One region of the Streptomyces sp. NPDC050085 genome, then DNA from elsewhere that is predicted to be linked to it. Evidence: predicted binding sites of a transcription regulator. Region 1 holds the regulator's gene; the other holds the start of a gene.
The links. The regulator HspR, encoded in region 1, represses chaperone genes until heat shock. The targets are predictions, from matches to a motif close to TTGAGNNNNNNNNNCTCAA.

Region 1 (7,049 bases):
CTCCGGCGCCACCCCCGACGACGCCGAGACAGTAGCCGGACAGGCCGCCTCCTCCGACAAGGAGGGGGCAGCCCCGGCCGGGGACTCAGCTTCCACCCAACAAGAAGGCGCTGCCGGTCTGACGGCAGCCCTGGACCAGGCACGCGCCGCCCTCGGCGAGCGCACCGCCGACCTCCAGCGCCTGCAGGCCGAGTACCAGAACTACCGTCGCCGTGTGGAGCGGGACCGCGTCACGGTCAAGGAGATCGCCGTCGCGAACCTCCTGACCGAGCTGCTTCCCGTCCTCGACGACATCGGCCGCGCCCGTGAGCACGGCGAACTCGTCGGCGGATTCAAGTCCGTGGGCGACTCGCTGGAGACGGTCGTGGCGAAGCTGGGCCTGCAGCAGTTCGGCAAGGAGGGCGAGCCCTTCGACCCGACGGTGCACGAGGCCCTGATGCACAGCTACGCGCCGGACGTCACCGAGACGACCTGCGTGGCGATCCTGCAGCCGGGTTACCGGATCGGCGAGCGCACCATCCGCCCCGCGCGGGTGGCCGTGGCCGAGCCGCAGCCGGGCGCGCAGGGCGGCAAGTCCGACGAGTCGGCCGACGCGAAGGCCGAGGAGAAGGACAGCGGTGGCCCGGACGAGGGCTGACGTCATACGTACGACAGATACAGGTGAGGAGGGACGTCGAGGCCGATGAGCACCAAGGACTTCATCGAGAAGGACTACTACAAGGTCCTCGGCGTCCCGAAGGACGCCACCGACGCCGAGATCAAGAAGGCGTACCGCAAGCTGGCGCGCGAGAACCACCCCGACGCCAACAAGAACAACCCCAAGGCGGAGGAGCGGTTCAAGGAGATCTCCGAGGCGAACGACGTCCTCGGTGACCCCAAGAAGCGCAAGGAGTACGACGAGGCGCGCGCCCTGTTCGGCAACGGCGGATTCCGTCCGGGGCCCGGCGCGGGCGGCGGCTCGTTCAACTTCGACCTGGGCGACCTCTTCGGAGGCGGCGCCCAGGGCCAGGGCGGGCAGGGCGGTTTCGGCGGCGGCATCGGGGACGTGTTCGGCGGCCTGTTCAACCGGGGCGGCGCGGGCACGGGCACCCGTACCCAGCCGCGCCGCGGACAGGACATCGAGTCCGAGGTGACGCTCAGCTTCACCGAGGCGGTCGACGGGGCGACAGTCCCCCTCCGCATGTCGTCCCAGGCCCCCTGCAAGGCGTGCTCCGGCACCGGCGACAAGAACGGCACGCCGCGCGTGTGCCCGACCTGCGTCGGCACCGGCCAGGTCTCGCGGGGCGGCGGTGGCGGCTTCTCCCTCACCGACCCCTGCGTGGACTGCAAGGGCCGCGGCCTGATCGCGGAAACGCCCTGCGAGGTCTGCAAGGGCAGCGGCCGCGCCAAGTCCTCCCGCACGATGCAGGTGCGCATCCCCGCCGGGGTCTCCGACGGCCAGCGCATCCGTCTGCGCGGCAAGGGCGGACCCGGTGAACGGGGCGGCCCGGCGGGCGACTTGTACGTCGTGGTCCACGTCGACAGCCACCCGGTCTTCGGCCGCAAGGGCGACAACCTCACGGTCACCGTCCCGGTGACCTACCCGGAGGCGGCGCTCGGCGGCGAGGTCAAGGTCCCCACGCTCGGCGGCCCGCCGGTCACCCTGAAGCTGCCCCCGGGCACGCCGAACGGGCGGACGATGCGGGCCCGCGGCAAGGGCGCGGTCCGCAAGGACGGCACCCGGGGCGACCTGCTGGTCACCGTCGAGGTCGCGGTCCCCAAGGACCTTGACGACGAGGCCCGTTCGGCCCTCGAGTCGTACCGCAAGGCGACTGAGGACACCGATGTCCGGGCAGAACTGTTCCAGGCCGCGAAGGGAGCCTGAGCCAGATGGATGGGCAGCATGGTCGACGACGAAGCAACCCGTACGAACTGACCGAAGAGACCCCGGTGTACGTCATTTCGGTGGCGGCCCAGCTGTCCGGCCTGCACCCGCAGACGCTGCGCCAGTACGACCGCCTCGGCCTGGTCTCCCCCGACCGCACGGCCGGGCGCGGCCGGCGCTACTCGGCCCGCGACATCGAACTGCTGCGCACCGTCCAGCAGTTGTCGCAGGACGAGGGCATCAACCTGGCGGGCATCAAGCGCATCATCGAGCTGGAGAACCAGGTGGCCGCGCTCCAGTCCCGGGTGGCGGAACTCTCCGCCGCCGTGGAGGGAGCCGCCGCGGCCATGCAGCAACGTGAGGCGGCGGTGCACGCCTCGTACCGCCGCGACCTGGTCCCGTACCAGGAGGTCCAGCAGACCAGCGCGCTGGTGGTCTGGCGGCCGAAGGGGCCGCGGGACTGAGCTGCTGTGCAACGTGTGAAGGGGCCCCGGAGTCAGCCGACTCCGGGGCCCCTTCACGTTGCCGTCTCCGGCTGTGACGAATGAGGCTGCTGATGCGCTGGGTTCTGGGGGAGGCCTGTGTGTTGGCTGTGCCGGCTGTCCCGTTGCCATGAGAAGGGCATGAGAGTCGTGACGGTCGTAGGGAGCAGAGTGGTTTCGCGTACAGCACGTCACCGGCGTTCGATGAAGCGCCGGATACTCGCAGGGGTTTCCGTCGCCGCGGCGGCCGGGATCGCGGCCGCCGCGGCGTTCGCCATGAACGCCGAGGCCACGTGGACCTCGGCGTGGAGCGTGTCGGCGTCCGGCTGGACTCCGGACGACTCGCCCGGGGTTTCCATGGACCGGCAGGGGGACGCCCTGCTGAGCTGGTCGGCCGGGGACCAGTCCACGACGTACTCCTACAACCGCATCCAGACGCGGGTGAAGTACAGGGACGGCTCGACCGGGGCGATCCGCACGCTGTCGCCGGACGGCGCCGCCGTGGCATGGCCGGAGGCCGACTCCGACGACACCGGTGACTCGGCGGTGGTCTGGCAGCAGGACAGTACGGTCGTCGGCCGTCGCGTCGCGGGCTCCGGCAGCCTCGTCGGGCCGCTGCAGAAGCTGTCCACGTCGGCGCCCGCCACCGACCCGGTCGTGGCCGTCACACCGAGCGGCACCGCGATGGCGGCCTGGACGGAGGTCCGCGACGGAAGCTGGCGCGCGGTCGCCCGCCGGATCTTCATGGACGGCACGCTCGGCTCCGTCATCAACCTCGGCTCCAGCAACGGCGACAAGCCGGCCATCGGCGTCGACCGCAACAGCCAGTTCGTCGTGGCCTGGCCGCGCGGCGCCGACGTGGCGGCCAAGCGGATCACGTCGACGACCGTCTATCCGGCGAAGTTGATCACCACGCCCATCGCCTCGTACGGCGGGTTCGGCATGGTGCGGGTCGGCGTCGACCGGGACGGTGACGCGGTCATCAGCTACCGCTCCGGCGGCGGCACGGTCCCGCAGGTGTGGGCCTCGCGCTGGAGCCGCACCGGGACCCTGTCCTCGCCCCTGCGCATCTCGGCGTCCACCGACAACGCGGGCAACCACCACACGCTCGCCACCGACCTCGAGGGCGACTCGGTGATCGTGTGGACCCGCAACGTCAGCGGCAAGCTCGAACTGCGCGGCCGCACGCTGTCCGCGGGCGGCACCCTGGGCACCGTCACGGCCCTCGGCGCCGGTGACCGCCCCGACCTGGCGCTCGACGACGACGGCGACGGCATGCTCGTCTACGCCACGGTCCTGCCCAAGTCGGCGCCTCCCTACAGCTATACGCAGGTCAGCGCCAAGCTGGTCAGCCGCACCGGCACGTTCGGTACGGCGAAGGTCCTGACGTCGGACGGCCGCGTGCCGCAGGTCGCCGCCCGCCCGGCCGCCCTCTTCACGGTGGACTGGCAGCAGGAGTCGTATCCGTACACGATCAAGTCGGTACAGGGGCCCTGAGACCCCAGGGCCCCTTCACGTGCTTACGGTGCGACGGGCGTCACCGACACCTCCGGTGACGGGGCCGACTCGTTGCCGTCGGTGTCGACCACGGTGACGACGTAGTAGTACGTCGTCCCGTTGGTCACGTCGTAGTCGGGGTAGGAAGAGTCCGTCGTCGGGATGACCTTGTCGGCCGTCGCGGGAGTGACCCCCGGGGACGTGGACCGGTACAGGCGGTACCCGGCGAACGGCGGCTGGTCCGTGCTGAAGGGCGGGTCGTACCAGCTCAGCACGGCCTGGCCGTCACCGGCCGCGGCGTCGTAGATCGTGGTGGACGGCGGCGGCTGCGGGGCGCGCACCTCGGGCAGCTGGGAGGCCGACGCGGCCGACCTGACCCCGTACGCGGACTCCGCGACCACCGCGTAGTAGTAGTCCTTGTCGCTGTCCGCCACGGTCTGCGTGTACGAGGTCTGGTCCGTGGAGGTGACCAGGTTCGCCGGGTTCGTCGTGTCCACGGGGGTGGTGCGGGACCGGTACACGTGGAACTGCTGGACGGGCACGTACCCGTTGCTCTGCCAGGCCAGGCTCAGCTTGTTGCCGACGATGAGCGCGCTGTTGAAGGTGGGCGCCTGCGGAGCGCTGCTCGACCCGATCGACTTGGTGGCGGTGACGTAGGGGCTGGACGCCGACTCGTTGCCCGCCGCGTCCAGGCCGCGCACGAAGTAGACGTACGTCTGCCCCGGCTCGCCGGTGGTGTCGCGGTAGGTCAGCGTGGACGTCCAACCCAGCTTCTTCGCCGTGCCGTTGACGCTGGTCGACCGGTAGACGTTGTACTTCACGGCGTCCGTCCCGCCGCTGCGCCAGGTCAGGGTGACCCCCCGCACGTCCTGCTTCGCGACGGTCAGGTCCGTCGGGGAGAGCGGGGCCGTGGTGTCGCGGGTCGCGTGCACGGTCTCGGAGAAGTCCGACGTGTTGCCGTACGCGTCCACGGCCCGCACCTTGTACGCGTACGGCACGTCCTCCCAGGCGTCGGTGTCCGCGTACTCGGGCGAGACCGCCTGGTCCACCGTCGCGAGCAGGGAGAAGTCGCCCGTCTCGCCGGTCTCCTCGGAGGCGCGGTAGACCTCGTAGTGCGCGGCTTCGGACATCCAGCTCCAGGAGAGCGTGACCGCGTCACGGCCGCCGGTGGCCATGATGAACGAGGGTCCGTCACCGAGGCCGGCCTCGTCGTACGCGGCGGCAGCGGTGCCGCTCGTGGGCGCGGCCGTGGCGGCCGTGCCGGTCAGGCCCAGGACCAGGGCGGAGGTGGCGGTGACGGTGGCGATGGCGAGCCCGAGCCGGGCGGGTCGGACCGTGGGTCTTACTTGGTGAGGCACGGCGGGCGTTCCCTTTCTCGTGGTGACTGACGAGTGGGGGGATGCCGACGTGGGGGAGGCGGAGTGATCCTAGACCGTGCGGGCCGCATATGCCTCAACTGGCTTGAAATGAACGGTGATTGGCGCGCCACCGTACAGCTGCGCATCCGCTGTGCACCGGGGCGCGGCCGACCTGCGGCGACCCCTTCCCCCGCCCGTTCCCGCCCATGCCGCAGGATGTGACCATGACCGAGATCCGCACCCCCCGCCTCCTGCTGCGCCGCTGGCTGCCCGACGACGACCTCGCGGCCCTGTCGGAGATCCAGTCCGACCCGGCCGTGATGCACCGCATCGGCGACGGCGCCCCGCGCTCCCTCGACGAGACCGCCGAGGACATCGAGCGCTGGGAGGAGGAGTGGGACGACGAGGGCTTCGGCGTTTTCGCCGTCGAGCTCCTGGGCTCGGGCGAACTGGCCGGGGCCGTCGGCCTGTACGTGCCGGACGCCCCGGCGAAGCTGGCGGGCCACATCGGCATCCAGTGGCGGCTCGGCCGCGTCTTCTGGGGCCAGGGCTACGCCTCGGAGGCGGCGCAGGCCACGCTGGAGTTCGCCCTCCAGGACCGGGGGATCGACCGGGTGGTCGCGGCCACGACCCTGGACGACACGTCGTCGGCGAAGGTCCTGCACAAGCTCGGCATGGCGCCGACCGGCGAGGACGAGGGCCTGCGGCTCTACGCGATCGACTTGACCGAGTTCCAGGGCTGACCCCCGAGGAACCCCGTCCAGGTCGCCCCGCTCACCCGGAGGCGGGGACCCTGGGCGTTCTTTGAGTCGCGGATGTGGACGGTGCCGGGGGTGTGGGCCATCTCGAGGCAATCGGGCTCATCGCTGCCGCTGCTGTAGCTGCTCTTGAACCAGACCAGTTCGGATGCGTTCATGTTTCTCCCAGCACTTGCTCGATGAAGGCCAGTGACTCTCTTGGCGAGAGAGCCTGAGCACGGATGATCCCACACCGCAGTTCGATGATGCGGAGTTGCTTCGGGTCGGAGACCGGGCGACCGCTGAAGAGCCGCACGCCGCGCCCGAGCGCCGCCCCGTCCTGGAACTTCAGCACTTCCATCTCTCCACTCATCCCGGCGTGGTCCTCGCGGTCCGTCGGCATCACCTGGACCTCCACGTGCTGCAACTGGCTTAGTTCCAGGAGGTGTTCGAGCTGGCGCCGCAGGACCATCTTCCCTCCGATCGGTCGTTGCAGAGTCACCTCTTCTTGGATGAAGCTGAGGTTCGGCGCGGGGTCACGTTCGAAGATCGACTGTCGTGCCACGCGTGCGGCTACCCCTCGTTCGATCCGCTCACGGGAGAGAGCCGGGCGCCGCAGGGAGAGGAGCGCCTGCGCGTATTCGCCTGTCTGCAGCAAGCCATGCAGATAGTGATCCGAGTACGCCGTCAACTCCACGGCCCTCGCCTCGACTTCGGCGATGTCCCGCACCTTCTTCGGATACCGCAACGTCGCGGCATCCTCCTTCATCCCGCCGAGCCGACCCCCCGCCCGCAACACCTCATCCGCCTTGTCCAGGAACTCCGGCCGAGGAATCCGCGTCCCGCTCTCGACCTTGTAGACGATGCCCTCCCCGTACCCCATCGCGGCGGCGAGTTCGGAGGCCCTGAGTCCGGCCGCTTCCCGCCAGGCCCTCAACTGGCGCCCGATCAGCGCCATGACGGCGGCGCCTTCCTCGTCGCCCGGTTCGATCTCCCAGCCGTCACCGTCGGTCGTGTCCGTCGTCTCTGTCATCAGCCCACACCTCCAGCAACGGCCGTACCCATATGCCCAGTTGGACAGGCCTGTACGACTCTGTACAGCCGTGGACAG
Region 2 (7,049 bases), on a different contig from region 1:
CTCGCGACGGAAGTGCCCGTCGGCATATCGGTGATGGTCGGCCATCTGCCCGACAGCTCCCTGCACCGCCTCGACTACGGCATCAGCTTCGGCGTCGCCGCGAGCATAGGGGCACTCGCCGGGCTGCTCGCCCCGTGGCCGCGCTGGCTGCTGCTCGGGCTATTCGGGGCGATGCTGCTCGAGGACCTGATCGCGTTCACCGACCCGATGACGGACTGGGGGCACCTGCTGGCCCTCGCGATCGGCGTCGCGACGTGGCCGCTGCTGCGGCGTCGGCGCGGCCGGCCCCAGGGGCGCTCGACCCGAAGTGCACGACGCAGTGCCACAACTGCTTGAGGAACTGCAGCACTTCGTCCTGTGTCCCGTACGAGGACCAGCCCTGCGGCGACCCGACCGCGTCCCCGGCGGCCCGCCCGACGGCGGCCGCGTCGATGCCCCCGCCGGACGTGAACTCCGCGGCCACCTTGGCCGCGACCCCCGGCAGCGCGGGCCCGCGGAACTCCGCGAGCTCGGCCCGACGCCCCTCGGGGCGCAGCACGAACCCGGAGTGCCACTCCACGGGGAGTCCGATGCCGGTGAGCAGGGCGGCGGTGCGCGTGCCGCGGAAGGACGGGTCGAGGACCAGCGCCTCGGCGTCCCTGCGCAGGTCGATGTCGCCGTGCACCTGCGCCTCCACGTAGAAGTCGAGGGACCGGCCGACCACCACCGGAACCCGGGGCTGCTCACCGAGCCCCCGGATCACGGCGACCGGGTCCGCCCCCGTGACCCCGAGCGACTGCCCGCTGTGCGCCGCGTCCGCCACCAGCGCGCCGAGGACGGGCAGCAGCGCGTCCGCCGTGCCGACGTCGGCGGGCCCGACGTGGCTGTCCCCGAAGCAGAACGTGGCCCGGTCGGTGACCCCGGCCCGGAGCCGGACGTGGCACGACCCGAAGCGCGGGGCGGCCCCGTCGGCGTGCCGCATCACGTTCAGGGCGCCGTACTTGGGCCGCTCCCGCGCGGTGGCCCGCGCGTACGCCCCGCCGAACAGCAGCTCCTCCCAGCCGTCGCGCAGTCCTCCGGGGTGGGCGGTGCGGCTGCCGTTCGACAGGCCCGTCTCGTACTGCCCGCGATAGCGGCCGTCCGCAGCGAGCCGGTCGGCGACCGTGGTGCCGTGCTCGGCTCCGGGCAGCAGGCGGTCCGGGTGGAAGTTGAGGGTCACGCGCGCGTGGGCGCGCAGCTCTGCGATCAGCGCGGCGGCCGCATCGGCGCCGACGCCGTGGGCCGACAGGCGGGCCAGGGCGTCACCGCGGCCCGCCCGCCCGGCCGCGCGCAGGTGCCGCAGCGCTGCTTCCTGCGCGGGGGTCAACGCGATCAGGGGGTCCGTCATCAGCGCAGTATCGGGCGGTGCGGGCGCCACCGGCAAAGGAATTCGGCCGGGGCCCGAACAGCGAGGGCTATCCGCCGACGTACTTCGCGTTCGTCAGCGGTGCCACGACCCGCCAGCCCACCGCCTCGTACAGGAGGTGGCCCTCGGGGGTGCAGGCGAGGACCGCGCGGACCGCGCCCTGCGCGTGGGCCTCCGCCTGGAGCGTGCGCATCACCACCGTGCCGAGGCCCTTGCGGCGGTGCCGCTCGGACGTCTCGATCTGGTCGACGACCGCGCTCGCGCCCGTCGGGGCGACCTGGCCGCGCGCCGCGAACGCGCCGTCCGCGTCGGTGAGCATGACGCGGGTGACGCCGCCGCGGGTCCACGCGTGCAGGCGGTACCCGGCAGGGGCGTCGAGGGCGGGCTCCGCGGACAGGTCCTTCACCATCAGGTAGTCGCCCGAGCCGTACGGCTCCCACTCCGGGCCGAGCCACGGGTGCACCCGCTCCGGGTCGGCGAAGACCTTCAGGTGGGTGGCGCGGCCGCGGGTCGACTCGGCCACCTTGCGGACGTCGTCCTCGCGCACCGCGTCGTTCATGGCACCCAGGACGTGCCGGCTCACGTGCTGCTCCAGGCCCACGTGGATCGTGTAGCCCCAGGGCTCGACGAGCGGGGGAGTGGCCCCGCGGGAGACGACCCAGCCGTCGACCCAGTCCCGTACGTGATCGTCGCCTGCCATGACTGCCCCCTACGTAAGTAATGGTCTCTTCTGTGTTCCGCACCTTACTCGGCGCCGATTTCCCCGCAACAGAGGTGATCGCTCACAGCGAACGCAGGATGGGGAACATCCAGAGGCTCCCGTGCATTGAGTCGACATAGCTCAACTTGACTGCCGAAGGGGAGATCATGGCTTCGACGTCCACACCGCTCACCTTGCCCGTGCTGCCGCTCGACGACGAGGTCGTGCTGCCCGGCATGGTGGTGCCCCTGGACCTGAACGACACCGACGTACGCGCCGCGGTGGAGGCCGCACAGGCCGCCGCCCGTTCCAGTGGGGACAGCAAGCCGAAGGTGCTGCTTGTTCCACGGATCGACGGCACGTACGCGAACACCGGGGTGCTCGGCACGGTCGAGCAGGTCGGACGCCTCGCCGACGGCGACCCGGGCGCGCTGATCCGCGGCCGCGGCCGCGTGCGCATCGGCGCGGGCACGACCGGACCTGGCGCCGCCCTGTGGGTGGAGGGCCTGACGGTCGAGGAGACCGTGCCGGACCCGCTGCCCGGCTCCGTGACCGAGCTGGTCAAGGAGTACAAGGCGCTCGCCACCAACTGGCTGAAGAAGCGCGGCGCCTGGCAGGTCGTGGACCGCGTCCAGCAGATCGACGACGTGTCGCAGCTCGCCGACAACTCCGGCTACTCGCCCTTCCTGAGCACCGAGCAGAAGGTCGAACTCCTGGAGACGGCCGACCCGGTGGCCCGCCTCAAGCTCGCCACGGCCCAGCTGCGCGAGCACCTCGCCGAGCAGGACGTCGCCGAGACCATCGCCAAGGACGTACAGGAAGGCGTGGACAAGCAGCAGCGCGAGTTCCTGCTGCGGCGCCAGCTCGACGCCGTCCGCAAGGAACTGCGCGAGCTGAACGGCGACTCCAAGGACGCGGGCGAGGAGTCCGACGACTACCGGGCGCGCGTGGAGGCCGCGGACCTTCCCGAGAAGGTGCGCGAGGCCGCGCTGAAGGAAGTCGAGAAGCTGGAGCGCTCCAGCGACCAGTCCCCCGAGGGCAGCTGGATCAGGACCTGGCTCGACACCGTCCTCGAACTGCCGTGGAACGAGCGGACCGAGGACCAGTACGACATCCAGGGCGCCCAGAGCGTTCTCGACGCCGAGCACTCGGGGCTGCAGGACGTGAAGGAGCGGATCACCGAGTACCTGGCCGTGCGCAAGCGGCGCGCGGACCGCGGGCTCGGCGTGGTCGGCGGGCGGCGCGGCGGTGCCGTGCTCGCGCTCGTCGGCCCGCCCGGAGTCGGCAAGACCTCCCTCGGCGAGTCCGTCGCCCACGCCATGGGCCGCAAGTTCGTGCGCGTCGCGCTCGGCGGCGTACGGGACGAGGCCGAGATCCGCGGACACCGGCGTACGTACGTGGGCGCGCTGCCGGGCCGCATCGTCCGCGCCATCAAGGAGGCCGGGTCGATGAACCCGGTCGTGCTCCTCGACGAGATCGACAAGGTGGGGTCCGACTTCCGGGGCGACCCGGCGGCCGCCCTGCTCGAGGTCCTCGACCCCGCGCAGAACCACACCTTCCGGGACCACTACCTGGAGGTCGAACTCGACCTGAGCGACGTCGTGTTCCTGGCCACGGCCAACGTGCTCGAAGCCATTCCGGAGGCGCTCCTCGACCGCATGGAGCTGGTCAGGCTCGACGGGTACACCGAGGACGAGAAGGTCGTCATCGCCCGTGACCACCTGGTGCCGCGGCAGCTCGACCGTGCCGGGCTCGGCAAGGACGAGGTCGTCATCGGCGAGGACGCGCTGCGCAGGCTCGCCGGCGAGTACACGCGCGAGGCCGGTGTCCGCAACCTGGAGCGGGCCGTCACGCGCGTGCTCCGCAAGGTGGCCGCCCAGCACGAACTGGGCGAGCGGGAGCTGCCGTTCACGGTGACCGCCGACGATCTGCGCGCCCTCGTCGGGCGCCCGCACCACGTGCCCGAGTCCGCGCAGGACCCGGCCGAGCGGCGCACCGCGGTGCCGGGTGTCGCGACCGGGCTCGCCGTGACCGGCGCGGGCGGTGACGTGCTCTTCGTCGAGGCGTCGCTCGCCGACCCGGAGACGGGCGCGGCCGGACTGACCCTGACCGGTCAGCTCGGCGACGTCATGAAGGAGTCCGCCCAGATCGCGCTCTCCTTCCTGCGCTCGCACGGCGCCGAACTGGAGCTGCCCGTCGCCGACTTGAAGGAGCGCGGCGTGCACATCCACTTCCCGGCGGGAGCGGTGCCCAAGGACGGGCCGAGCGCGGGCGTCACCATGACGACCGCCCTCGCCTCGCTGCTGAGCGGCCGCCTCGTCCGTACGGACGTGGCGATGACCGGCGAGGTGTCCCTGACCGGACGGGTGCTGCCCATCGGCGGCGTGAAGCAGAAGCTGCTCGCCGCGCACCGGGCCGGGATCACCACCGTCATCATCCCGAAGCGCAACGAGGCCGATCTGGACGACGTCCCCGCGGAGGTCCTGGAGAAGCTGGACGTGCACCCGGTGACGGACGTGCGCCAGGTCCTGGAGCTGGCGCTCGCGCCGGCGGCCGTGGCGGACGTGGAGGTTCCGGTGGCGGCGTGACGACGGTGCCCCTCAGCGGGCTCCGCCCGCGGGTATCGGATGACGGAGGCCCGGGTTTCCCTGTACGCGCAGGGAACCCGGGCCTTCCGGCTGTGTGGAGCGCGCGGGTCAGAACTCCAGCCAGCCGCGCAGCGTCGCCCGCGCCCCCGCCTGGAACCGCGTCTCCGCGTCCAGTGCCTCGAGCAGTCGGGAGATGCGCCGCCGGGCCGTGTGCACGTGGACGCCGAGGCGGCGCGCGATGGCCTCGTCCTTGAGGCCCGCGGCGAGCAGCGCGAGGAGCTCGCGGTGCGGTTCGTCGAGCGCGGTGGCCGTCGTGCCGAGCGGCGTCGAGCGGTCCCACACGGTCTCGAAGAGCGGCACCAGGGCGTTGCGCAGCAGCGCGTCGCCGATCACCAGGGCCGTCGCCGTCGGGTCCGTCGCCTCCGAGGGCGGCAGCAGCGTGATCCGGCGGTCCACCACGATCAGCTTGGTCGGGACCCCGGGCGAGGTGCGCACGCGCAGGCCCCGCTCGGCGAGCGCCGTCAGGGAGCGGGTGCGGCCCGGATAGGCGAGCCCCTCGCGGTCGATGACCGTACGGACCACCACGCCCCGGTCGAGCAGAGCCGTGATGTCCAGGCCGGGCGAGCGTGAACTCCCTTCGGTCCGGGGCCCCTTGGAGTACGGCGGCCGGTCCAGGATGAGCACTTCGCGCTCGGCCGAGGCGAGCAGTGACTCGGCGCGCTCGCCGATGTCGCGCGGGCCCGTCACCACCTCGATGCCGCCTTCGGGCGCGGTCGGCGAGCCCTCCATCAGGCGGCCCGCGATCCGGTCCGCGGACATCATCAGGCGCTCCAACTCGGCGGAGCGGATGTGGAGTTCGGCCTGTTTGCGATGGATGAGCGTCCGGATCGCGGCGGCCGGTGCGGCCGGGCGGGGGAGCGGGGATCCCGGTGCCTTGGTGGTGAAGCCGCGGTCGGCGAGCTCGGCCAGGGCGACGTCGAGACGGGGTGGCGGCAGGTCCAGGTGGCGGGCCAACTCGGCCCGGTCCACCGCCTGTTGCCGCAGCAGCGCCACATAGGCTCGGGCCTCGTCCGCCCCCAGACCGAGACCCCGCAGCTCCGTTCCCAGATCTGTTCCCCGTTCCGCCCCCTGGATCATGACCGGAATTCTTGCCCGGTCACAGAAGCCACACAAGTGTGCGTGCCCACATGTGAACTCCCTTGCCTTGTTGATGAGTCGACACGGTTCGCACTTGCATGGTCATGACCGGCCGGACACCCCGGCGGCGTCCTTGTGGGAGGGGAACCTTGCGCAGACCCAGGCGAATATCCAACGACGTGTCCCGAGGCGTGTCCGGCGGCGCGGCCCGATCGGTTTCGGCGGGTGCCGCCCTGCTGGGTGCCGCCGCCCTGCTCGTCACCGCGGTCCCCGCGGCGCACGCCGCCCCCGGCCCGACGGGCAGCGCGGCCTCGGACGTCGTGCCGGGCACCGAGACCGACACCCCGGCCCTCGTCGAGGGCCTGCGCGAGAGTGCCGACGCCAAGGCCGCGGCGCCGGACGCGGCGCGCGGCCACCTCGCCGCGAAGGAGAGCCGCTACTCCATCGACGACCCGGCCAAGAACCTCCGTACCGTTGGGAGTTCGAAGGACGGCGCGAAGGAGACCGTACGGTTCCAGCAGCGCTACAAGGGCGTCGAGGTGCTGGGCGGCCAGTACGTCGTACGGATGGAGAAGCAGGGCGGGACGCGGACCGTCACCGGCACCTCCGGCCAGTACTTCACCGAGCTGGCGACCTCGGTCACCCCGAAGGTCTCCGGGAAGACGGCCGAGGAGCGGGCGGTCGCGGCGGTCGCGACCCGGCTCGGCACGAACCGGCTCACCGCACACAAGCCCGGTGCGCCGCTCACGGGCAAGGCCGTGCGGCTCGTCGTCCTGCCGCAGGGCAAGGGCCTGCTGACCCGCCAGGTCACCGTCTCCGGCACCGACGCCGCCACCGGCGAACCCGTCCTGCAGCAGGTGTACGTCGATGCCGCCTCCGGCTTCCCGCTGCTGCAGTACAGCTCCGTCAAGACGTTCGGGGCGCCGGGACGGACCGTCCCCGACGGCAGGGCGACGGCGTCCTCGACCGACGCCGCCGCGGGTGAACAGGCCGACCCCGCACGGGAGTTCCCGGGCACCACCGGCACCGGGACCCGGCTCGACGGCACGAAGACCGATCTGAACCTGTACTACTACGCCTCGCGCGGCCAGTACACGATGATCGACTACGCGCACATGTGGGACACCAGCCAGAACGTCCTCACCACCTGGGACGCCCGCGGCAAGGACGTCGGCCAGGTCTCCGGGCGCTGGCCCAGCGGCATCCGTGAATTCGGCTCCGCCACCCAGGAGTTCGGCGA

Region 2: a site for HspR is predicted at 2,211-2,229, ahead of lon (endopeptidase La). Genes of this name have one in related genera too.

What each region holds. Positions count from the first base shown of each region.
Region 1 covers NZ_JBITJZ010000003.1:322,259-329,307, reverse strand. Annotated here, with positions in the region: gene grpE (nucleotide exchange factor GrpE) at 1-637, shown strand, start outside; gene dnaJ (molecular chaperone DnaJ) at 683-1,864, shown strand; gene ACIBUY_RS13930 (heat shock protein transcriptional repressor HspR) at 1,870-2,328, shown strand; gene ACIBUY_RS13925 (hypothetical protein) at 2,551-3,843, shown strand; gene ACIBUY_RS13920 (fibronectin type III domain-containing protein) at 3,867-5,201, opposite strand; gene ACIBUY_RS13915 (GNAT family N-acetyltransferase) at 5,426-5,944, shown strand; gene ACIBUY_RS13910 (DUF397 domain-containing protein) at 5,911-6,117, opposite strand; gene ACIBUY_RS13905 (helix-turn-helix transcriptional regulator) at 6,114-6,971, opposite strand.
Region 2 covers NZ_JBITJZ010000004.1:126,935-133,983, reverse strand. Annotated here, with positions in the region: gene ACIBUY_RS16685 (rhomboid-like protein) at 1-336, shown strand, start outside; partial or broken gene ACIBUY_RS16680 (DUF3626 domain-containing protein) at 365-1,366, opposite strand; gene ACIBUY_RS16675 (GNAT family N-acetyltransferase) at 1,434-2,084, opposite strand; gene lon (endopeptidase La) at 2,252-4,672, shown strand; gene ACIBUY_RS16665 (helix-turn-helix domain-containing protein) at 4,781-5,809, opposite strand; gene ACIBUY_RS16660 (M4 family metallopeptidase) at 5,914-7,049, shown strand, end outside.